3 regions of the Paenibacillus sp. NRS-1782 genome follow, and region 2 is predicted to be linked to each of the others. Evidence: predicted binding sites of a transcription regulator. Region 2 holds the regulator's gene; each other region holds the start of a gene.

Region 1 (6,600 bases), on a different contig from region 2:
TGTTCCAGTGCTTCTACCTCTGCACGAAGGGCCAGTGCTAACTGTAAAGCAACCTGACTGCGAGGAATATCATTACGCTCGAAGGACCAGTTCAAAATCGTTACCGGACCTGTCAGCATTCCTTTGACTGGCTTGGAGGTCAACGATTGGGCAAAGGCCGTTTCTTCCACAGTCATGGGTTGATCGAACGACACGTCTCCGTATATAATCGGCGGTTTAACACACCGGGAGCCGTAGGACTGCACCCACCCGTTTTGTGTAAAGGCAAAGCCTTTCAGCTTTTCGCCAAAAAATTCAACCATGTCTGTCCGCTCAAATTCCCCGTGTACGAGCACATCAATGCCAATGTTCTCCTGAATATCAATCCATTCCTTGATTTGCTGCTGAATGAACGTCCGATACTGCTCGGCAGACCATTCCCCTTTGCGATAGTGCAGACGGGCTTTGCGAACCTCTGCGGTTTGCGGGAAGCTGCCAATCGTCGTCGTAGGCAGTGGAGGCAGCTTCAGCTTGTCCTGCTGGATCACACGACGCTCAGCGAAGGGAACGCTGCGTGACTGTGGCTCTTTCGCCAGCAGAGTCTCCATATCGGCAGTCGTCTGTACTCGTGCCGCCGAGCTGTTGAAGCGGGCTACCGCGTCTGCACTCTGCTCAAGCTTGGCAATTGCCGAGGGTTCGCGTTTGCCAAGCGCAGCGGTCAAAGCTGCGATTTCTTCCAGCTTTTCATCGGCAAAGGCCAGCGCTTGCACCAGCTCTCGGTCCAGCTTGTGCTCTGCTTCCAGGCGGACTGGCACGTGCAGCAGACTGCATGATGGCTGCACGATGAGCTGACCAGCGGTGGTTTGCTCTGCCAGTTGTCCAAGCAGCGCAGCTACGGTGTTCAGATCGGAGCGCCATATATTGCGCCCGTCAATAACACCAGCGGCCAGCGTTTTCCCTGCGGGGAAGCCATGGCGTAGTACATGTTGCAGGTTTTCGCCATCATCATGCACAAAATCAAGACCTATTCCCTGTACCGGGAGCGTGGACAGGCGCTCATAATGATCCAGACTGCCAAAGTAGGTTTGCAGCACGATATTTAAGGATGGAGCAGCTTGGGCCAGAGCCTCATAGGCCTCCTGAATAATGTCCAAATCCTCTGTCGGGAATGAGGTGGTCAAGACAGGCTCATCTACCTGCACCCACTGAACGCCTTCCGCAGCCAGCTCAGACAGGACGCGGGCGTACAGTGGCATGAAGCTTCGTATGATCGCGGCCAAATCCTTACGGTCATAGCCTTTGGACAGAGCAACGAACGAATAAGGACCGATCATGACGGGTTTACCTTCAATACCTAGTTCCTGTTTCGCTTCACGATAAGCCTGCAACGGCTTATTCTCGGTGAACACCGGAGTTGCATTTGCCAATTCCGGTACGATGTAGTGGTAATTGGTATTCAGCCATTTGGTCATTTCACTGGCGGTGGCACCTTTTTGTCCACGGGCTATCCCGAAATAGACGGATAGGGGAACAGGTCCCTCGGGACGGTAGTTGAACCGTTCCGGCACCAGACCGAACATCACGGATGTATCCAGCATGTGATCGTAATAGGAAAAGTCTCCGACAGGAATTCGATCAATTCCCTTGTCGCGTTGCTTGCTCAGATGCTCCAACCGCAATCGTTTCATCTCGGTATGCAATTCGCTTTCATCCATGCTGCCGTTCCAGAAGCGTTCCAGTGCTTTCTTCCATTCCCGGTTTCCTCCGATACGCGGATATCCCAGGTTACTGCTGATCAAGCCGGACAACTCAGGCAATTCGGTAAATGACATATACTTTTCCTCCCAGGCTGGTAGCCAGTTTATTTTTGCGTACAAAAAAAGACATTCCTCCCCGGAGTTAAAAATGAGTAGGGGAAAGAATGCCTCCGTTATTTAAAAAATGAAAATTCGGCGACTGCTCTTAACACCTCCCTATCTCCCGTAGGTACTTGCGATGTTGTTGAAATAGGCAGGTCTCCTGACTTACGGATCATGACTTTCAGCGCTCCTTCCCGGTCTGTGGACCAGTGGGTGTATCAACAGCTGAAAATTCCCCGTTTACAGTGGCGGGACCGCGCCGGACTTGCACCAGCTTCCCTTTTAAGCCTGAACTGAATAGAACAGACACCTATCTCCAAGCTATGTGATTATGGTATGACGAATAATTATGCACTCGTATACTTGTTCACCATCATAAGTGAAACTTGCAGGATACGCAATATAAACTCTGTTTAAACCTAAAATGAACTACATGCAAAAAAAGACAAACCTTCCCCCGTAGGGAAAGGACTTGTCTTAGGGCATAACAGCTCATGCGAGTATAACATCGCCTTAGGCTAATGTAACTATAGATCCTGCCTGAATGCTGGCCTTCACATCCACCAGTCGTTGATTGCGACTGCCCCGGAAGGGAAGGGTAAGATCCTTTTGCTGTTCTACAAAAGGGCCGTCCACAATCACATCGCATAGCAGCGCCAGCTCCCGGCGGGCCTGATCCGTAAGCAGCTCCTCATAGTCAAAGCCGGTATAGGCCCACACGGTTCGGTCAGGACAGGCTGCGCGGAAGTCGTGCACAAACTGCGAGCATTCCGATGCCGAGAAAAAAGGGTCTCCGCCGCAAAGGGTTAACCCGTCCAGCAGTGGATTATCTGCGATGTCACGGATGACTTCCTGCTGTCGCTCCAGTGTGAACGGTTCACCTGCGCGGAAGCTCCATGACGAGGGATTGAAGCAGCCGGGGCAGGCATGGCGGCAACCGCTAATGAATACGACGGTACGCAGGCCATGCCCTTCGTTCAGAGATTCAGGAATGTAGCCGCATAAATTCACCGATGCTTCACCCGGTCGCGCACCTCAGCCTGTTTCGCGGCGTTGAAGCGAACGGTATAATCACCTGTCAGATATCCGGTTACCCGGCGCAAACGCTGAAAATGCGTATGTTCTTCATCAGCACCGCATTGGGGACAGCTTGTCCCGATAATGCCCTCGTAGCCGCATTCCGTGCAACGGTCTACCGGATGATTGATGGAGAAGTACCCAATGTTCTGATGGAGCGCGTATTGTACAATTTTAAGAAACGCCTCCGGGTTATTCCGCGCATTACCATCCAGCTCGATGTACGAAATCGCACCAGCGTTGCACAGATTATGAAATGGGGCTTCGAGGCTGATTTTACGGGCAGCCGGAAGCGTATAGTACACGGGAATATGAAAAGAATTCGTGTAGTATTCACGGTCATTCACACCGGGAATGACTCCGAAATCACGCTGATCCAGCAACGTGAATTTGCCGGATAGACCCTCGGCAGGCGTAGCGAACAGCGTAATATTAAGGTTATGCAATTCACTCATCTGGTCGCAGTAGACACGCATGGAAGCTATGATTCGCTGCGCCTCGCGGTATACAGCGTCATCCTCCCCGTGGTGTTTGCCGTACAGTGCCTTCATGCACTCAGCTAACCCGATGAATCCCATAGAAAGCGTACCGTGCTTTAGTACGCTTCCCACCTGTTCATCCGGCTCCAGCTCTTCTCCGCCTTCCCATACCCCTTCGCGCATCATAAAGTCTGAGGCTTTTGCCGGCTGGCTGGTCTGTATATGGTAGCGATGGATCAGTCCGTCCACAGCAATGCGCATAACCTCTTCCAGTCTGGTATCAAAGCCATCCCGGTCAGGTATTTTGCGCTTGCCTGTGCAAATGCCGTACTCAATGCCAAGACGCACCAAATTAATCGTATTGAATGAGAGATTACCCTTGCCGCTTTGACGGTTTCTGCCGAAACGGTCAGCAATGGTACGGGTACGGCAGCCCATCGTCGCAATAATGGTATCCGGATCATCTGCGCGGTAATAGGGCAGGTTGAAGGTAGCATCCACATTGACAAAATTAGGATACATACGTTTGCTGGAGCATTCTACTGCCCGCAGGAACAAGTCATAGTTGATATCGTCTTCAGCCTGATTGATTCCTTTTTTGCATTGGAAAATATGCTGTGGGAAAATAGGGGTTTCCCCGCTGCCCAAGCCACGGATAGTGGCCTCCAGCAAGGATAGTGTAACTAGTCGCCCCTCAGCAGAAGTACACATCCCGTAATTCAGTGAGGTGAACGGAATTTGTCCACCTGCCCGACTGCTCATGGTATTCAGGTTATGAATAAGGGATTCGGCGGCCTGCCGGGTTTCCGTCTCCGTTTCTTCGCGTGCGAATGCGTATGAACGAGGGCAGACCTCATGTAATAGGCTGTTGGCTATATGTAATTCGTCATCAGGCAGGGCGGATTCTATTTTTTCTCCGAACAGACGGAGTCCCTTGCGCAGATGCTTGCGGAAGGAGCGGGCCACGAAAGGAGCAAGGTCCCAGTCTATTTTATTGGCAGAGACACCTCCAAATTGGCTGTTTTGCTGAGACTGGAATATGATAGCCACCAGTGCCATAGCAGACATAATAGTTTGTGGTGTGCGCACAGAGCCGTTGCCTGTATTAAAACCATCTTGCAACAAGCGGCCAAAGGGAATAAAGATACAGTTCGTAGTCCCGAGCGCATATTGGTCCAAATCGTGAACATATACATATCCACGGTCAATCGCGTCCGTCAGTTCAGACGGAAGCACACGTAGCCGCGCATACCACTTGGCGTACTCGGAGCCGAGCTTGCTCATTTTGCCGCTGAACGATTCTCCATTCAAATTTGCATTCTCCCGCAGCATGTCCAAGTCTTGTGCGCCAATGACCCGCTCGCCGATGCTGTATAATTGATGTTCCTCCAACACCTTCATTGCAAAAACCTCCATATAGTAAAATATATATTATTCTCCAAAAAACAATATATTGACGATATCATGTACTAAACATTTGTTTCAGTCTATATATTGTATATATGGATGGATGGAGAGTATGTGATTTTTGTCACGTTGATAAGGGGGAGAACACACAAAAAAGTCAGGTGGAAATTAGGAACATATCAACGAATACGCTCCTTATTCTACACCTGACGATCGGATATTTGACAAAAAACAATAAAATTGCTGAATAATCTAAAGCAGCTTTTTCAGTTGGGACACCCGGCCTTGTGAGATATCGAGCATTTCGGCATATATCTTTTGCGGCAGGTTGGGATGTTCCTGAATCAGCTTTCGGAGCTTTTTTACCATTTCTCCTTGCTGGATTCTGGATTGTTTAGGCTGCCAGGTTGTATAGTTACGAACCGGCTTGGTATGCTCTTGAGCCTGGATGGCTTCAGTGCTGGTGGGATGTACATTTTCCTCTGTCTTTAATACCTGAATGCAATCGGCGCAAATAAAGCTATCACGAAAATAAGTCAAATGATCAACTGTGCCGCAAAATTTGCAGGATACACCTGTATATTTCCTTAATACAAATCCTTCTTCATTCACGAAAAATTCGAGCGAATCACCAATATTGATATCCATCGTGGTGCGCATTTCCTTGGGAAGCACGATTCGCCCCAATTGATCCAGAGGCCGTGTCATTCCGGTATTTTTCATAAACCCTTCCTCCTTTGATTATATATCCTGATTATACCAAAAAATATTATTTTTTGCTTTGTTTATTGAAGAAAATATACAATTTTTTTAATTTACGCACTGTTACTCACCAGGTAGATTGGCTAAGAGCTTCCTGAATGGTTCTGTAGAAGGCGCGGACGAAGCTACAAATTCATGATTATAAGCTCATGTCCAAACAAACATCCGATATCCATGCCATTGGCGACACTAGTCTATTCGGTATTGCTTGAGGAAAGACACCAAATGGTGAGCAGCAGCAGTTGTTGCCGGGGTACTCCTTTTTCGCTATGATATATTAAAACGCTTTCATAAGGGCCTTTTATGATATTTTAAATGAAGACAAGGAGATGACGGATATGAGTCATGAAACAACGGATTTAGAATATCTTTTTCAAAATCCGAAGCTTCATCTGGACGAACGTGTCTGGGATTTGGTGTCCCGGCTCACCTTGGAGGAAAAGATTGAATCCATGCTGCAATATCAGCCTGCCATTGAACGATTGGGAGTCCCCGCATACAAGCATGGTACGGAAGCAGCACATGGTATAGCCTGGTTAGGAGAGGCGACTTCCTTTCCGCAGCCTGTGGGTTTGGCTTGTACGTGGGATACGGAGCTGATGCGACAAGTCGGCTCGATTATTTCGGATGAGGCGCGTGTATACTACCGCCGGGACCCGGCGCTAAACGGACTGACGTTATGGGCACCAACCGTAGATATGGAGCGTGATCCGCGCTGGGGGCGTAATGAGGAAGCGTATGGAGAAGACCCGTATTTGACGGGAGAACTGACGAAGGAATTGGTCAAAGGCATACAGGGCGATCATCCGGTATATTTGAAAGCGGTTGCGACATTAAAGCATTTCCTCGGAAACAATAACGAGGTGGACCGGGGAAGTGATTCCTCCAGTATAGACCCGCGAAACCTTCGTGAATACTATTTGAAAGCCTTTGAGAAGCCTTTTACGGAAGGCAAAGCCCAGTCCATGATGACCTCTTATAACCTGATCAATGGAACGCCTGCTACGTTGTACCACGGTGTGAATGATATTGTCAGG
Region 2 (12,253 bases):
ATTGAATGTCTCGATGACCGAAACCGTCGCATTGGCACCAATCTTCGCCTTGATTTCTTTTTCGGCTTTTTGGGCACGGGCTGTAAAATCATCAATCCAGGCTTGTGCTTCTTTTTCTTTATTCAACAATTTGCCGATTTCACGTTGCTGGGTTAAGAAATCCACCTTGCCATATGTATAAGTGACAGTAGGAGCGATTTGCTTAAATTTATCGACATTTTTAATATCTGAAAGCCCGATAATCAGATCCGGATTCAACTCGATGATCTTCTCCAGACTTTCGTCTGTTACCGCCTCGGCGCCTTTCAGCTTTTCTTCAAAATTCGGGTTGGTCTTGGACATTTCGTCCACGCCAACCAGAGGCACACCGAGTGCCATCACGTTACCCGTTAAAAATCTGGTAAGCACAACGACGCGTTGTGGATGAGTCGGAACCTCTACGGGGCCATTCTCGGATTGATAGACGAAAGTGGTAGATTTCGATTTCGAATCCGAAGTAGCCTCAGAGGACGAACTTTTACCATTCTCGGCATGGTTCGCCTGATTTCCTCCACAAGCACTCAATACAACCACAAGTAAAAGTACCAGCGGAATAAACAGCTTTCTCATAAAATAACTCTCTCCCTTTCAAAACGCTATGTTCAATGAATCATCATATCGTAGATAAGATACTAATCTTGAACTTCGTACCCTTTTCATTGATTATGAAATTCATTCTCATTTGTATGAACTAATTATATGGAACCACTATGCGCCGAACCATGCCTTTTTGTTTGGAAAATGACTTGGACTATTGATCACTTGTAAATAAAGCTACCGCGCGTTGAAGCTGCAAACGAATAGAAACCGGATTGTAGGGCAACCATTCATCCAGGTCAAGCAGACGTACATTATTCCGCTGTACAGCGGGAAGGCTGTTCCAATAGGAGGACTTGAATACCATTTCACTATGTGCGGTGGAGCCCTTCTCATCCGGAAACACTGCAACCAATAATTGCGACCCTGCATAAGCTGCGAGTTGGGATATCTCAATGGGAATGGAATGAAATTGATCCCCTAGCTTCTTCATCTCCTGCCCGATCAATTCAGGAGGCCGTAGTCCAAGCGATTGATAGATAATATATCCGACATTTCTCGCTCCGTAAACGAGCAGCTTATCCGGCTTAATCACCAAAATCGTTATGATTTCATTAGCGACTCCGCATTGCTGTACCAGAGAGCGGGCTGCCTGTTCTTCCTTTTCAAAAGCAGCCAACCACTGCTCTGCCCGATCGCTCCGCTGAACAGCATGTGCGATACGACGCAGATGCTCTTTCCATCCCATTTCCATCCATGAAATTTCCACGATAGGCGCTACAACTCGCAAATGCTCAGGATTCAGCCCATATTGGTGCAAATGCTGTTTGGCTGCAATGATCAGCTCAATGTGGGTATCGAGCAATACCGAGTTCACCTGTTCAGCAGAGCAGTTCGTGCTTATAAACTTCATCGTTTGCGGCGGCTCCAGACCATTCGTCTTCACATATTCGCTGCTTTCCGAAATGGTGACAGCAGGTTCCAATCCAAGCAGCAACAGATGGCTGGCGTAAGGTATGAGCAATACAGCCACACGTTGGGATGATCCGCGGTTGTAGCTTGAAGGTGATGCTCCTGTATGCTGCTTAAAACGACGGCTTAGATAAAATTCATCCTTGTAACCTACCTTCATTGCAATTTCCCGAAGCGTGCCTGATCCGCTTATTAACAGCTCTTTGGCTCGGTGAACACGCAGCCGCGACAAATATTCGTTCGGGGAAAAACCGGTAAGCTGCTTAAACTGGATAGAATAATGTGATCGGCTTACGCCTGCAATCGCGGCCAACTGCTCACGCATTATTTTTTCGCTATAGTTGTTTTCCAAATAAGTAATACTGTGTTCCATCGACGGCTGCTCACTGGCAGCATACTTGGCCTCCTGCTGTTTCAACAGTAGAAGAATGATTTGGTGAAATATAATTTGATTCTGCACATGACGGGCTTCACTAGCAGGTAAACGATGGATATACAGCTCCTCCACATGGGCCACAATCGCAGGTTCATAAGGAAAAAACTGAATATTAGCATTAGAGGCCACCTCGCTTTTCCGCATCATTACACCTGTGGGTAGAGGATTTGCCTGCTCTCGCGTACGGATTAAAAGCTTATAAGCATGAAGTGGTTGCTGGAGATTCGTAATTAAAGCGGCATGGCTATGGGCCGGGAGAAGGATGACGCTCCCTTCCATGAGCTCGTACATTTGATCATTAATCCTGAGAATACCTTTGCCGCTGGCAATCGCAATCAGCACGGTTACACTCTCATGAATCTTATACATCGGAAAATTCGAGGTGCTGTACAGCGAATGGATACTGTCAGCCGTATATAAAGGAAAATGGGACTCTGCCCACTCCGAGACAACGTTATCCACAAGCAAAGCCTCCATTACAAAATATTGAGGAACGTCTTTCAGTCCTCTGTGTCTGGATCTTATTAAGCAAAAAAGTCCAATTATATAGCATAAAAACGATATATATACTATAAATGATCAAACTTTTTTCATGCTACCCCACCTTGGATTTTTACAAAACAGTCCTCAGTTTACCGCTGTAATCCATAAAGTCAGGTTATATTGTAAGAAGACCTCTTTGTTGCAGTAATTCTTTCGTACAATTCCACAGTTTATTTTGCATAGCAATATCTCCACCGGGGTCTACAGGTACAATCGAATGTCCGGTTCCAACATTAAAATACCCTCCTGTTACTGCCTGGTACTGCGGGTCCACCATTAAGCGAGTCATAATATCAGCTCCTCTGCGTGGATCACCAATATGAAAAAAATTCAATAAACGCTCAAGCATTGATGCAAACCAGAGCTCACGTCCGAGACCAGTAACATTAAACCCCGGATTCAGAGCGTTCACACTGATGCCCGTTCCAGTCCATTGACGTGCCAATTCACCCGTAAACATAATGTTATACAGCTTGGTTTTTCCATATATTGCAGAAGAGCCTCTGGCAGTAAAAGGAGATATATGGGTCAAATCCTCAGGGAGCTTAAGCTCGCCATGATTGCGTGAAGCTTCCGAGGCAACATTGACAATTCTGGCGCTTCCTGCATTTTTCAAGGAATGCTGTAAGGCGTGCGTCAATAACCACGGTGATAAATAGTTCACAGCCATCATTTCTGCAAATCCCTCGGAGGTTACCCGTTGTTCGAATGCATGCAGTCCTGCATTATTCAAAAGCACATCTATTTTGGGGTATGCAGTTGAAATCTCGTTTCCTATACGTCTGACATCCTTCATTAAGGATAGGTCACCGAAAAAAAAGTCTACTTTTGTTGAGGGCATCATTTCTTTTATCATTTTTTCAGTAGCTTCTGCGCGATCCTTGCTCCTGGCTGTCAGGATAAGATGAGTACCACGTTTAGCCAATTCAATCGCAACGAGTTGCCCCAAACCACTCGTTCCGCCAGTTATTACAACAATCGGATTAGCCATCATAGTGATTCTCCTTTGTACTGAATAGTCATTGTCAATGTAATTGGCCGTTCATTGCTTTACTCCATTATATCCGTCTCAAGTTTTGACATGCAGCTGATGTAGTCATATACTTGATATAAATCAACTATATTATTTTAATTGATATATGTCAATTAATTTACTTGAATGATTTACTTTATCAATTAAGGTTAGGTGAAATAGGATGAATGTTGATCGACACAAAAATACACCAAGAGGCCAATTGGAGCTGGGGCTCGGCGAACAAATCAATGCCCTCATAAGCGCCTCACATGCGCTAAATGTCAAAACTGCAGCACGTTTCAATCCTTCAATACAACCTGCGGGCTTCCATATTATCCGTTGGCTTTACTCGTACGGCCCAACAAGCGCCACTATGCTGGCGGAATCAACAGCTATGGATCGCAGTTCGGTTAGCCGTCTCGTCAAACAGCTTGAGCTTTTGGGTTATGTGAAAAGGGAAGCCTCCCCTGATGATCGTCGAGGAATACTTCTATCCCTCACTGAGCTTGGGCGACAAAAGACGATGGATGCTCTAAAAGAGAAAGAATTTGTATTTTACGAACACATTTCAAGATGGGACGATGAACAACTTGAACATTTTATTGAAATGCTCAGGGATTTTAACGGATTTGATCATAAGTAACAAGCTCATAGGTTGAATGACTGCCTTTCTTAAAAGCATCGAGTAAAACTAAAATAAACGTCGTGTCCTCATTAAAGAGAACATGGCGTTTATTTTTCATCAAGAAAGTAGGGCCTTCTGTGACCAAACGTGTGACCACGAAGGATAACAAAGCTAAATTCAAAACAAAAAAACGACATTTCTGCCGTTTTTCTAAAGGATGGACTCTCAGGGACTCGAACCCTGGACCAATTGATTAAGAGTCAACTGCTCTACCAACTGAGCTAAGAGTCCATAATATAAAATTGGTGGAGCCTAGGGGGATCGAACCCCTGACCTCATCGCTGCCAGCGATGCGCTCTCCCAGCTGAGCTAAGGCCCCATTATATGTAATTAAAAACGTTTCAAGCGACTCCTATATCATATAAAATTTTCATCCCTGTGTCAATACTTTAATAAAAAAAAATTATAATTACCCTTCCGCCATCAACCAAGATACAGTCAGCGATCTAGTCGCTGGCTGTATCTTTGGATAAAAGTGTTTTCAGTTCCTTCATAAACATGTTGATGTCTTTGAACTGCCGATATACGGACGCAAAGCGCACGTAGGCAACCTCATCAACAGGATAGAGCTGTTCCATGACCAGCTCGCCGATCTGCTGGCTGTCCACCTCAGTAGCGGCTGTGTTGCGGATAGCGTTTTCCACCTGGGATACGATCATATCCAGTTGCTCGACAGATACAGGACGCTTCTCGCAGGCCCGAATGAGACCGCGCAGCATTTTATCACGGCTGAATTCTTCACGGCTGCCATCCTTTTTAATGACCATCAGTGGAGTCTCCTCCACCATTTCAAAGGTGGTAAAACGCCTGGCACATTGCTCGCATTCGCGGCGGCGGCGGATGGACTTGTTATCATTCGCAGGCCGCGAGTCCAGCACCTTTGTTCCATTGTAAGCACAGTAAGGACATTTCATAAATTCACCACTTTCTTTTTCCAATAAATCCCCTGTACTTTTTCGTAATAATTTTGTCAAAACGGTTCATAATAGGTTTACCACGTCGCGAGGAGGTGAACAACAATGGCACAAGGAAACAATGGCAACTCCAACAACCTGGTAGTCAGCAAAGCCTCCGGCGCTCTGGAGCAAATGAAATATGAAATCGCTCAAGAGCTGGGTATCAGCATTCCTCAAGATGGATACCAAGGTAACATGACTTCCTATGAGAACGGTTCGATCGGGGGCTACATCACAAAACGCCTCGTAACGATCGCCGAACAACAATTGGCAGGTCAATACCAATAATCGCGGTAATAACGCAGAAGCAACAAGAAAAAGTGTATGGACGGGCTGCTAAATGCAGCCTATCCTGCGCTTTTTTCATTTTAATGCCATCAGGCTCATTCTGTCATGACATATTTACACGCAGCCTCGTCATCCGTTAAAACTGATTATAAATTTTGGTGTATTGCCTGTAGTAGTAAATAACCCGCTGTACATAATGTCGTGTCTCGCCAAAAGGGATCTGCTTGATGGATTGTTCTTTCCCATCCCATACGCCCTTATCCAGCCACTCCTGCACTTTACCGGGGCCTGCGTTATAAGCCGCAACGATAGCTACCGGATTATCCTTAAATTTCATCGACAGGTTATGCACATACCAGGTTCCCAGCTCAATGTTGGTGCCTGGCTCGTGCTTGACGCTATCCAGCGGAACCTTTTGGATCTGGGCGCTGTCCATAATCCAATTCGCCGTATCGGGCATGATTTGCATGAGTCCCAGTGCACCCTTGTGCGACTGCTTGCTGGTCTTAAAGTTCGTCTCAACACGGATAATGGACGCCACCAAAAACGGGTCCACTTCATACGTCTGCGAGTATTGCCGGATCTCATCCTTATATTGAATCGGATAGAACCACGACATCCAGTTTGAATTAAAAAACAGAATCAAGACAAACCCAACAAACAAAGTCAGCAGGACTCTTTTTTTGCGCAAAATATTCATGCCAGTCCCTTTCGCTGCCAGAATTGATCAATTTGCTGTTTTGTTTCAGCCTGTGTTCCACTATTGTCGATGACGATATCGGCCAGGCTTCTTTTTTGTTCAATATCCATTTGCGAGGATAACCGAAGGCCAGCTTGTTCCTCGGTCAATCCATCTCTGAGCATCAGACGCCGGAGCTGCACATCACGTGGTACGTATACCACCATAATTTCATCGTACAAGCTCTCCAGCCCGGACTCATACAGTAACGGGATATCCGCCAAAACAAGCTTGTCCGGCTGTTCCTGCTCGTAAGTTTCCATGCGCGTACGCATTTCCTCACGAATCGCAGGATGTGTAATATCGTTAAGCGCCTGCCTTTGAGCAGGGTCTCCAAATACAATCTCGCCCAGCTTTTTGCGGTGTAAAGTTCCATCACTGTTCATCACAGCTTGTCCAAAATGCTGTATGACCGCCGTCAGCACCGGGTGCCCCGGAAGCATTACTTCCCGGGCAATGGCATCTGCGTCAATCAGCAGCGCACCCTTGGCGACCAGTAGAGCCGACACGGTGCTTTTACCGGTAGCAATACCTCCGGTTAATCCGATATTCATGCTCTTTCACCTCATAACAGCTTCAATATACCCATCATAATCAATAATAATGCCGGTAACACACCCAGCGCCTTCATAAATCGGAATGCCGACAGACAGAAACCTGTTTTCATACCTGCAATCAAAAATGTCCCACTGAATAGTGCAATAGCCAGCGCAGTAGCGAGTGGCTGAAAGCCCAGCATAGCTGCTCCCAATCCTGCACCGAACGCATCTACCGATAAAGCGATACCTAACCAAACCGCCTCCATAGCGGATATACTGCCTGAACGGTCCATATCTGCAGCAGACGGACTTCGGAGAATCCGAATAACGAGACCCCATTTGCGGAATTCCAAAGAAAATACGGTCCGTTCCTCTTGTACTTCTAAAGATTTCTCCCCTACCAGAACATTACTGTTCTCAGGATCAGGATCATCAATCAGATCTTCTTTGCGATGCAGGGACTGATACAAAGAGTGGCAGCCAATCCCAATCAGAATGACAGCGCCAAAAACCGTCGTATATACAGGAGACAGAACCTGCGACAATAATGCGCCTAGCTGCATGGATATGCCAATGACCAAACCTGAGCATACTGAAATGATGACAATGGACAGCAATGGAATTTTCATTTTGCGTAGCCCATATGTAACACCGACTCCAAAACTGTCCAGACTTAGTGCAAATGCCAGCAGCAGCAGGGCTCCCCAATGATTAGCCACTCCAATTCCCTCCCATTGCGAAAGGAAGGGCCTTAAAGAAGCCGAAACCCTTCGCAGTATTGGTACTTGGAATCAATATATGAGAGGAATGGGCTTTGGGTGACTGTACCTGTTTAACGCAGAGGCTGGCAGACTGGGCAATGATGGGTACCACGTCCGGCTACGACGGATTTTTCGATCAATGTACCACAGTGAACACAAGGCTTAACGCTACGTCCATAGATTTGCAATTGATGCTGGAAGTCGCCCGATTGGCCTTGTCCATTGACGAATGATTTAATGGACGATCCTCCGACCAAAATCGAAGCGCTCAGTGTGGAGATAATCGCTTCATGCAGCACACGGAACTGGTCACCCTCCAAGCTTTTGGCCGGCTGTGCCGGATGTATACCCGCCTTAAACAACGACTCATCCACATAAATATTCCCGATGCCCACGACATATGACTGGTTTAACAGCGCAGCCTTGATCGAAGTCGAACGGGTCCCCACAGCGGCGCGAAGCGCCTCCGGTGTAAAGGACTCGTCCATCGGCTCCAGACCGAGCTTGTTCAGCGGCTTTTCCAGCAAATCCTGTCCTTCCGTAAATAAATGCATTGTGCCGAATTGGCGAACATCCTGATAGCGTAATTCCGTTCCATCCGTAAAATGAAAGATAACGTGAGTATGCTTTTCCACAGGATCATTTTGCGAATATAGGCCATACCGTCCTTCCATTCTGAGATGGGAAACGAGCACCAGCCCGTCCAGCAGAATCCGCAAAAACTTCCCGCGTCTCTCCACTCCTGTAATGCGATGATCAGCCAATTCCATAGCAAAAGCGTGTATATCATCAGGCCGCTGAATAATGCGCGGCAGATTCACGGTCACATGATCTATATGTTTATCGACGATAAGCTCGTTTAACGTTCGTTTAATCGTTTCTACTTCCGGTAATTCCGGCATGATGTCTTCACCTCACCCTATATTATAACGGAAGCAGCGTTAAATTGGGACTATCTACTCATTGAATAACTTACTTTGCTTCATACCAATTACTTCCATAGCTAACTTCCGCTTTGAGCGGTACAGATAGCTTCAGCGCCGCTTCCATCGTAGCCGGGACAAGCTCTTTCATCGTTTCCAATTCCTCCGGCGGAACCTCGAAAACAAGCTCATCATGTACTTGAAGCAGCATACGGCTACGAAGATTACGATCGCGAAGCGCCGCGTCCATCTGCACCATCGCCAGCTTGATAATATCGGCTGCGGTACCCTGAATCGGCGTATTCATGGCGGTACGCTCCGCGAACGAGCGCAGGTTGAAGTTGCTGGCGTTAATCTCCGGCAAATAACGTCTGCGTTCCAGCAGCGTTTTTACGTATCCGTCCCGCTTCGCATCCTTCACAATATCATCCATGTAACGACGAACGCCCTGGAACACGTCAAAATATTGGTCAATAAAGCGAGCCGCTTCCTTGCGCGTAATATTCAGGTTTTGCGACAAACCGTAATCACTGATCCCGTAGACAATCCCGAAGTTAACCGCCTTGGCAGAACGCCGCATGTTAGAATCTACGTCTTCCGCAGGGATGCCGAACACATCGGACGCGGTCTTCGTATGGATATCCATGTCGTGGACAAAGGCTTCCTTCAATCGCTCATCATCCGAAATGTCAGCCAGCACCCTTAGCTCGATCTGCGAATAGTCCGCCGCGAGAATAGACCAGCCCGGCTCGGACGGCACAAATACCTTACGGATTTTACGTCCCTCTTCCAGACGAATCGGAATATTTTGCAAATTTGGGTATTGACTGCTCAATCGTCCGGTTGCTGCAACCGTCTGTCGGAAATACGTATGCAGCTTGCCCGTTTTATCCGAAATTTCCTTAAGCAATCCTTCCACATACGTGGATTGGAGTTTCGCAATGGTACGGTACTGCAAAATGTTTTGCACAATATCATGATAGGGGGCGAGCTTTTCCAGTACCTCGGCATCGGTGGAGTACCCGGTTTTCGTCTTTTTGATAACAGGAAGGCCCAGCTTATCGAACAAAATTTCACCTAGCTGCTTGGGCGAATTCAGATTGAACTCTACACCGGCAATGATGTAAATCTCGCGCACCAGCGTTTCAATCTGGGCTTCAAATTCTTTACCCAAAGCGCGCAGTTCTTCCACATTCACCAAAATGCCCTGCTTCTCCATATCCGCCAAAATGCGGGACAACGGCATCTCCAGCTCATGGAAGAGCTTGTGCATTTCCGTTTTTTCCAGCTCGGCCTGCTGTACAGGTACCAGCGCTTCAATCACCGCCGCCTTGCGCGCCACATGATCGGACAGCACATCCACGTCAGGTACTTTATATTTAGCGCCTTTGCCGAACACTTCATCGTCCGGACGAATCGAGGACAAGCTATGCTTGGCTGCCAATCCGCTCAGCGACTGGTTTGCATCCGTCGGGTCCAGCAAATATCCGGCCAACTGTACATCGAATTCCGCCCCGGCAAATTCAATCCCGTGCCAATGCAAGGCTAAATCCGTACGGTGCAAATCATGCCCCCGCTTTTTGCGCCCAACATCGGCGAGCCATTCACGGACAGGCTTGGCTGCATCAGTGTGCAGTACATCCAAGGTCATAAAAAACTGTCGCCCCGCTCCGCCAAAGACCAGACCCACAATTTCAGCATGATGCGGATTATCGCCATGGGTCTCTACATGTAGCAGATCGACGGTATCCAGTTCATGTACCAGCTCGCTAATCAGCTGTTCGTCCAATACGGTCACGTCAGCCGCAGCTTCCTCTACGTCTATTCCAGCACTGCCAACCTCACCCGAAAAGGATAAACGCTCCAGCAAGGACTTGAACTCCAGCTTCGCCAGCGCAGGTCCCGCTGTTTCTGCTTGCAGCCCGTCGAAGACAACATCTTCCAGCTGCTTGTCCAGCGTTACATCCCGATAGATGGTCGCCAAATCCTTGCTCATCCGTGCATCATCTGCATGCGTTTCAACGCGCTCTTTCATCTTGCCTTTCAGCTCATCCGTATGCGCCAGCACCTCTTCGACCGAGCCATATTGGTGCAACAGCTTGAGCGCAGTCTTCTCCCCCACGCCCGGAATCCCCGGAATGTTGTCCGACGTATCGCCCATCAGACCTTTGAGGTCGATGATTTGCAGCGGCTTCAAGCCATAACGCTCCTGAATCTGCTCAGGTCCGTACGTCTCCACCTCGGTAACCCCTTTGCGGGTTAAGCCGACAGTGACGTTGTCCGAAGCCAACTGAAGCATATCCTTATCTCCGGTAACCACCAGCACGTTAAAACCAGCTTCGTCCGCTGTTTTAGACAGGGTTCCAATGATATCGTCCGCCTCATAGCCATCCAGCTCAAACTGGGCAATGCCGAAGGCGGTCAACAGCTCTTTCAGCAGTGGAAATTGTTGGGACAGCTCCGGCGGCGTTTTTTCCCGTCCACCCTTGTAATCCTCGTATCCTTTGTGACGGAACGTTATTTTTCCAGCATCAAAGGCAACCAGAATATGTGTCGGCTTGTGTTCCTCCAAAAGCCGCAGCAACATCGTTGTAAATCCGTACACCGCGTTCGTCTGCTGTCCGCTCGAATTCGTTAACGGCGGCATAGCGAAAAACGCCCGGTAAATGATACTGTTGCCATCTATAAGCATGAGTTTATCCATTTAGCACCTCGCAAGTTCATCAATGCATTCGAAACGTTCTTTCGTTTTACGCATTCCTTTTCCTATCTTAACATAAAGGCTCCTTTTTCAGAAAAAAACGGCTGCTCCCTAACCAGATTCGTCTTTTGCACAAAGACAAGTCTGGGTCAGAAACAACCGCTATATACCTGAAAAGCCCTACTGGTTCAAATCTGGTCGCTCCCCTGTCACGAGATATACAGTGCTTTCACCGATATTCGTCGCATGGTCACCAATCCGTTCAATATATCGTCCGACGAGCAGTTGCAGCATGCCTTGTGGAGCTTCCTCAGGCTTTTCTACCATAAACACATACAGATTGCTGATCATATGGCTATACATGGAATCTACACGATCATCCTCTTTGGCCATTTTATAAGCCAAATCTGTATTTTCATCCAGATAGGATGTAATTGCGTCGTCAATCATTTCTTTGACGATCGAAGCCATCTGCGGAATATCCACCAGCGGCTTGATGACCTGCTGCCCTTCCAGACGCAGCGTGACCTTGGCAATATCGAGGGCCAAATCCCCCATCCTTTCCAGATCACTGGAAATTTTAAAAGCAACAATGATCCGGCGTAAATCCTTGGCTACCGGCTGCTGGGTAATAATGAGCTTGGAGCCCATATCGAGAATGTTCTCTTCCAGCGCATTGAGAGATGCATCATTTTTGACCACCTGCTGGGCCAATTCCGTATTTTTGGTCTGCAAACATTCAATGGCCTGATCGAGTGCCTTCGATACATGTGCACCCATTTCGCGCAGTACGGCTCTCAGCTCATCTAATCCTTCATCAAAACCTTTTCTGCGAATCATTTCGAAGTCACCCCTCCTGGCATTACTAATCTGGTCAACTTTAGCCAAACCGGCCGGAAATATAATCTTCCGTACGGGAATCCTGCGGCGTGGAAAACATCGTCTCTGTATCTGCCGCCTCTACCACAACACCGTTCAAGAAAAAAGCAGTACGACCGGACACACGAGCCGCCTGATGCATGTTATGCGTCACCATGACGATCGTATATCTGTCACGCAGCTCTTGAACCAGTTCTTCAATCTTCATCGTGGAGATCGGGTCCAGCGCTGACGTTGCCT
Region 3 (6,600 bases), on a different contig from region 2:
CCGTACGACTAGCTCCGCGTGCAGCAGCTTTTTCTCGACGGGCGAATCCGGGTTGGTTATACGCCATAGCAATTGATCCACCGCACGCATTCCCAGTAGCTCCTTATCCACTCTCACCGTAGCATAAATCGGCATCTGCTCGCTCGTATCGTCAAAACCAGTCACTCCACAGCGCCTTGGGACATCAACTCCCTTTCGTTTGAGCGCATCCACCACCTGCCCGGCAGTCACATCATTCACACTTACAAACATCTCCGGCAATTCATCCTCGGACAGCTTGTCCAATTCCTCGGCAAGCTTCTGCGCTCCCATGTGGAGCAACGCTCCGTTTTGCTTTAAGTCTATTCCTCCAAGCTCCAGTGTGGAGCGAAAAGCTTCCCAACGTTCATAGAAACTGTGAGCATCGTCGACATTTCCGACAAATTGAAAACGGGTATAGCCCTTGGACAGCACATTTCTCATGAGTTCAGACATACATGTACGGTTATCTGTAAACACCGTATCGCTTAGAAACGCAGTATCCCAATGGTCCACCATGACGACCGGAATGCTCATCCGATAAATATTCAGCAATATAGAAGTAGAAATCGACCCCACTGTGATAATGCCCCTGATCGCTTCTGGATTCAGCAAAGTAAACATATCCTCTGTTGAAGGCTCCGTTAACGTCAGCATGTTCAATCCCTTTCCATTCAAGCGCTCAGAAATGCCTTCAAACACAGGACCCCAATACCTGGATTCTCTATTTTGGTGACGTATATTTGGAAATAACACCAACACAGTTCCCGACCATTCCCCGGCATCCGTGTCCCGAGGTTCCACCCCCGTTGTCTTTGGATGATTGCGAAAATAGCCCATCTGGGCAGCCAGCTTGACCAACACTGCCCTCGTTTCCTCACTTACTCCGGGCTTGCCGGACAATGCACGTGAAACAGCGAACTTTGAAACACCAGCCGCATCCGCAATTTCCTGCAACGTTACTTTTCCACGCATCTTCTCACCCAACCCTATTCGGAATCTTTTTTTGCCTCTGACTTTCCAATACAAGGGTGTACCCATAAACTGGTATCATCGTAGCACACTTTGTTTCAGATCATCAAACGATAGATTAGCACAAATCCACACCATCCACCAAAATATGTTTGCATAATAAAAAAACAAACACATAACAATTCAACATAAATGACTTGACGGAAGGTTCGGTATTCCCTACAATTTACCATTGAAAGCACTTACATTATGTAAATCATACTTATAAAGGGGGATTTTGCAGATGTTCAAGATCAGGTCGGTACGACAAGGCTCCATCCTGCTCCTGGCTTTGTTGCTGCTCGTCACGACGGGCTGCGCAAACGGAACAGGCGGTACAGCAGAAAATGAAAATCCCGATGATACCAGTCCTGTTACACTTACTTTCTTTGGTGGTGACGCCAGCTCGAACTGGAATAACATGAAGGATGCAATTGGACAGGAAATTATCAAAAAAACGGGCGTGACACTGAACGGAGAACATGCCGTCAATGGCCGGAGTGAGGAAAAGTTTGCTTTGATGGCTGCCAGCGGAGAGTATCCTGACCTAGTCTATCCCAAAAGCGATGTCGGTAAGCTGGTCGATGCCGGGGCACTCATTGACTTAACCGACCTGATTGATAAATACGGCCCCAATATCAAGAAAGTGTACGGAGACTATTTTAACCGTATTAAATATAGCAATGACGACCCTGCCATCTATACCATTCCGACAAATTTAGGTGTAGATCACATCGCATTTGACGCACAAGCCGGGTTCGAAATCCAGCATCAGGCGCTGGAGAAGCTCGGCTATCCGAAAATTCGTACGGTTCAGGATTTTGAAAAAGCACTCAAGGACTATGTCGCCAAATATCCCACCACTAACGGCCAGCCCACCATTCCCCTCTCCCTGGATGCCGAAGATTGGAAAATTCAAATTACCGTAACAAATCCGGCAGTTACCGCTACAGGCGGCCCGGATGATGGAGAATATTATATCGACCCCAAGACGCATAAAGCCATTCTCCACTACAAACGCCCGGAGGAACGGGAATATTTTCGCTGGCTGAATCACATGTACAACGAAGGACTGCTGGATAAGGATACTTTTGTGCAAAAAAGCGATCAATACAAGTCCAAAATCGCCGCAGGTCGTGTGATTGGACTCATTGATCAGGAGTGGAACTATCAGGATGCCGAAAACGCGCTCAAAGCGTCGGGCAAGGATGAATTTACCTACGCTCATTTCCCGGTTACGTTAAGCGAGAAATACGAGGATCATTCCCTCCAGCCGCTTGGCTTTGATGCTGCATACGGGATCGGAATTACGACCTCGTGCAAAAATCCCGTGCGTGCCATCAAATTTCTGGATTTTCTGGCCTCCGACGAAGGACAAATTTTGCGCAACTGGGGAATCGAAGGCCAGCATTACAATGTAGAGAATGGCAAACGGGTTATTCCGGCCGATGTGCAGCAACGTAAAAACACCGATAATTCCGCTTTTATGAGAGAGTCGGGCATCGGTTTATACTGGATATGGGGGCCGCATTACGGTGACGGCATCAAGGACCCTTCCGGCAACTACTATACGACGAACTATCCAGAGATGATTACCGAAAATTACAGCCGGGCCGAAAAAAAATCCCTGCAAGCCTACAATGCTCGAACGTGGAAGGACCTGTTCCCGAACGAAAAGGATTTTCCAGTGAAAGAATGGGGCGCCGCCTACAACATGCCCGTTCCGACCAATACGAACTACAATGTCATTTATCAGAAGTCGCAGGACATTGTGCGCAAACGGATTCCCGAAGCTGTACTCGCCAAGCCCGACCAATTTGATGCTGTCTATGACCGTATGCTCCAAGAGCTGGATCAGGCAGGTGTGCCGAAGGCTGAAGAAACCTACACCGGACTGATCCAAAATCGGCTGAAGCTGTGGAACGCGGAAAAATAACGATCAAATAAGCTGAACTTAAAAGTTACTTACTGTGCCACTACGCAGTCGGATGGTGCTTCGCTTGTACAGCACCATTCCGCCTACTCCGTTTTGATGCTTATTTTTTCAAGTCAGCTTATAGTTCGAGTTTGGCTTATATGAATGAAAGATTACAGGGCTGACAGCCTAATGCTGTTCAGCCCTTTTACATTGAACGTTCTGTTTCGTTCCATATATACATGACACGATGATGACTGTCTGTTTCCCTACACGTTCTGCGAAGATTCCGTCGTTTGCTCCGCAGCCTCATACTCACTTCGCAAAATGCCCATTTGAATAACGTCATAGTATTGGCCCTCCCTGAACAGCTTTTGCCGCAGAAGACCTTCCTCCTTGAAGCCACAGGACAGATAGCAGCGATATGCACGTTCATTATATGAAAAGACTTCCAATTCCAACCGATTCAGATTCAGCGTATGAAATACAAATTTCTGTAATAGCCGGATCGCTTCACGTCCGTAGCCTTTGCCCAGGTTATCGTCGCGTCCGATCACTATGCCAAGTGTGGCATGCCGATTCATCCAGTTGATTCTAAATAAATCCAGTTGTCCGATATAATCCAGCGTGTCTTTATGCGCAATGACAAAGCCCTTCGTCTCCGAACTGCCGTCAATCATCATCTGTACATAGGCTTCGCTGTTCGTCTGAGAATGAGGATAAGTAAAAGCATCGCTCAAACCGCATGTAATATCCGGGTCATTGACCCATTTTCGTATTTCCGGTATATCCTCCTGACGATACTCTCTCAGCACGATGCGTTCCCCAATAATATGTGGCATATTACATCTTCTCTCCCATCATACTTATTTTCCTACAGTAAAAGGTAGATTTACTGCTGTATCTCCTATTGACAAATCGTACATCTTCATACTCCAAAACTCCAGTACATTTGTAAAATTGGCACGAAAAAAAAAGTTATTCTGCTTATCCCGCACCCCGCTTGGACTTGCCCTCAATCCTTGTGCCCAACCTTTTAAAAGTGATTGACCTCACCTATATATAGATATAAAATAGAAATCGTACTCTAAATATAGTGTACAACGCGTATTTTACACATATATCTTGAAAATACAGATATGGAAATACCAATATAAATAGGCGTTAAAATTTTGGCGAAGCACGGCCAGCAAGGGGTTGCGAATCTTTACAGGATTTCGAGCCTTGGACAGATGCTGTTTTGCCAAATGTCAAGGAGGTTGAATACAATGCTGATTGCCTATGATTCCAAGACCGGCAATGTAAAAAGATTTATCGGGAAGCTCAAGCTTCCGGCGGTCCAAATCCAGGAGCAAATGACTATAGAGGAACCATACGTACTCATTACATATACAACGGGGTTTGGACAGATACCTGAGAGGGTATCTTCCTTTTTGCAAAAAAATGCTCAAAACCTCGTGGGTGTGGCTGCCAGCGGCAACCGTAACTGGGGCGAGAGCTTTGCCAAAAGCGCGGATTTGATCTCCGACCATTATAACGTACCTGTCATCAGTAAATTTGAATTATCCGGAACGTTCGGCGATGTAGAGCGTTTCAAACAGGGGGTGAGCCGAGTTGCGGCATATTGAATTGAACAACATGTTGATGAAACGCGATACAGATGGCTTTTTCCAATTGGAAAAGGACCAAGAGGCTGTAGACGAATTTATGAAGGAAGTCGAAGAACGGAGCTTGAAGTTTGCAGATCCAGCGGCTCAAGTGCTCTACATGATTGAGAATGATTATTACGAAAATTTCTATAGTAGCTATACAGCTGACGAAATTAAGGATATTTTCCATATCACTCATAGTTATCATTTTAAATTCCCTTCCTATATGGCAGCATCCAAGTTTTATACGGATTATGCAGTGAAAAGCAATGACCGTAAGGTTTATCTGGAGCACTATCCTGACCGGGTGGCGGTCGTCGCCCTGCATTTGGGCCGTGGTAACGCCGATACGGCACGTCTGTTGTCCCGCTCGATGATGGAGCAGCGTCTCCAGCCGGCTACGCCAACCTTCTTGAATGCAGGCAAAAGCCGTCGTGGGGAATTGGTATCCTGCTTCCTGCTCGAAATGGACGACTCCCTCAACTCGATTAACTACGTGCTAAACACTTGCATGCAGTTGTCCAAAATCGGCGGCGGTGTCGCGGTCAACCTGTCGAAGCTGCGGTCACGTGGCGAAGTGATTAAAGGTGTAGAAGGCGCGGCTAAAGGCATTATGCCTGTGCTGAAGCTGATGGAGGACGGCTTCTCCTATGCGGATCAGATGGGTCAACGTAAAGGCTCCGGCGCTGCATACTACAACATTTTCGGTTGGGATGTACTGGAGTTCCTGGATAGTAAAAAAATCAATGCCGACGAAAGAGTACGCCTGAAGACACTCTCCATCGGACTGATTGTTCCGAACCGCTTTTATAAGCTGGCTCAGGATAATGAGCCGCTGCATGTATTCGCTCCTTATAGTGTGTTCAAGGCCTACGGTACGCATCTGGACGATATGGATCTGGATGAAATGTACGATACACTGCTCGCTGACGACCGGGTGAAGAAAAAAGTAGCGATGAGCGCGCGTGACATGCTGACCAAAATTGCCATGATCCAGCTGGAATCCGGCTATCCATACATGATGAACAAAAGTAACGCGAATCAGGCACATGCTCTTAAAAACGTGGGCCAGGTTAAAATGTCGAATCTGTGCACGGAAATATTCCAATTACAGGAAACGTCTGAAATTACAGATTACGGCCAACAGGATACAATCCGTCGGGATATTAGCTGTAATCTGGCTTCTCTCAACATTGTAAATGTGATGGAGCATGGCAAAATCCGCGAATCCGTTCACGAGGGTATGATTGCCCTGACCTCGGTCAGCGATATGACCCAAGTCGCGAACGCGCCGGGTGTTGCCAAGGCAAACCGTGAGATGCATTCTGTCGGTCTGGGTGTCATGAACCTGCATGGCTACCTTGCCAAGAACAAAATTGCTTATGAAAGCAACGAAGCGAAGGATTTTGTCCGCACCTTTTTTATGACGATGAACTATCACTCTTTGGAGAAAAGCATGGAAATCGCGCAAGCGGCCGGACAAAGCTTTTATGGCTTTGAGGAATCGGATTATGCGACTGGTGTGTATTTTGACCGTTATCTGAACACCGATTACCGTCCGACAACGGCACGCGTACAAGAACTGTTTGGCGGCATCTATATTCCTTCTCCAGAGGATTGGGACAAGCTGAAAGCAGACGTGCAGAAGCATGGCCTGTATCACGCGTACCGTATGGCGATTGCGCCGACGGCCAGCATTTCATATATTCAAAATGCGACGTCCAGCGTAATGCCTATCGTGGAACAAATTGAAACACGTACCTATGCGAACTCGACGACCTATTATCCAATGCCTTACTTGCAACGAGATAATGTGTTCTTTTATAAATCCGCGTATCAAATGGATCAGTTCAAGGTGCTGGACCTGATTGCCGAAATTCAGCCTCACGTGGATCAAGGAATTTCGACCGTGCTTCATGTGAACAGTGACGTGACTACACGCCAATTGGCGCGTTGCTATCTCTATGCTGCTCACAAGGGACTCAAATCGTTGTACTACACACGTAC

Evidence for each region. Region 2 encodes NrdR, which represses ribonucleotide reductase genes. Its sites were predicted from a motif close to AACACNATATATNGTGTT; they were not measured.
Region 1: ACIFQM_RS18305 (anaerobic ribonucleoside triphosphate reductase) is a predicted target of NrdR. The motif match lies at 4,878-4,895, and genes of this name have one in related genera.
Region 3: nrdI (class Ib ribonucleoside-diphosphate reductase assembly flavoprotein NrdI) is a predicted target of NrdR. The motif match lies at 4,028-4,045, and genes of this name have one in related genera.

Annotation. Positions count from the first base shown of each region.
Region 1 covers NZ_JBITPH010000045.1:168,597-175,196, forward strand. The annotation lists gene metE (5-methyltetrahydropteroyltriglutamate--homocysteine S-methyltransferase) at 1-1,811, opposite strand, end outside; cobalamin riboswitch at 1,972-2,167, opposite strand; gene nrdG (anaerobic ribonucleoside-triphosphate reductase activating protein) at 2,352-2,849, opposite strand; gene ACIFQM_RS18305 (anaerobic ribonucleoside triphosphate reductase) at 2,846-4,795, opposite strand; gene ACIFQM_RS18310 (AbrB/MazE/SpoVT family DNA-binding domain-containing protein) at 5,054-5,524, opposite strand; gene ACIFQM_RS18315 (glycoside hydrolase family 3 C-terminal domain-containing protein) at 5,902-6,600, shown strand, end outside.
Region 2 covers NZ_JBITPH010000059.1:49,136-61,388, forward strand. The annotation lists gene ACIFQM_RS21690 (iron-hydroxamate ABC transporter substrate-binding protein) at 1-609, opposite strand, end outside; gene ACIFQM_RS21695 (helix-turn-helix domain-containing protein) at 791-2,446, opposite strand; gene ACIFQM_RS21700 (SDR family NAD(P)-dependent oxidoreductase) at 2,643-3,521, opposite strand; gene ACIFQM_RS21705 (MarR family winged helix-turn-helix transcriptional regulator) at 3,724-4,185, shown strand; tRNA gene ACIFQM_RS21710 (tRNA-Lys) at 4,386-4,458, opposite strand; tRNA gene ACIFQM_RS21715 (tRNA-Ala) at 4,471-4,546, opposite strand; gene nrdR (transcriptional regulator NrdR) at 4,674-5,141, opposite strand; gene ACIFQM_RS21725 (alpha/beta-type small acid-soluble spore protein) at 5,247-5,471, shown strand; gene ACIFQM_RS21730 (lytic transglycosylase domain-containing protein) at 5,608-6,171, opposite strand; gene coaE (dephospho-CoA kinase) at 6,168-6,764, opposite strand; gene ytaF (sporulation membrane protein YtaF) at 6,776-7,468, opposite strand; gene mutM (DNA-formamidopyrimidine glycosylase) at 7,582-8,412, opposite strand; gene polA (DNA polymerase I) at 8,483-11,137, opposite strand; gene phoU (phosphate signaling complex protein PhoU) at 11,315-11,974, opposite strand; gene pstB (phosphate ABC transporter ATP-binding protein PstB) at 12,015-12,253, opposite strand, start outside.
Region 3 covers NZ_JBITPH010000040.1:110,052-116,651, reverse strand. The annotation lists gene ACIFQM_RS15265 (LacI family DNA-binding transcriptional regulator) at 1-993, opposite strand, end outside; gene ACIFQM_RS15260 (ABC transporter substrate-binding protein) at 1,274-2,965, shown strand; gene ACIFQM_RS15255 (GNAT family N-acetyltransferase) at 3,214-3,786, opposite strand; gene nrdI (class Ib ribonucleoside-diphosphate reductase assembly flavoprotein NrdI) at 4,213-4,572, shown strand; gene nrdE (class 1b ribonucleoside-diphosphate reductase subunit alpha) at 4,559-6,600, shown strand, end outside.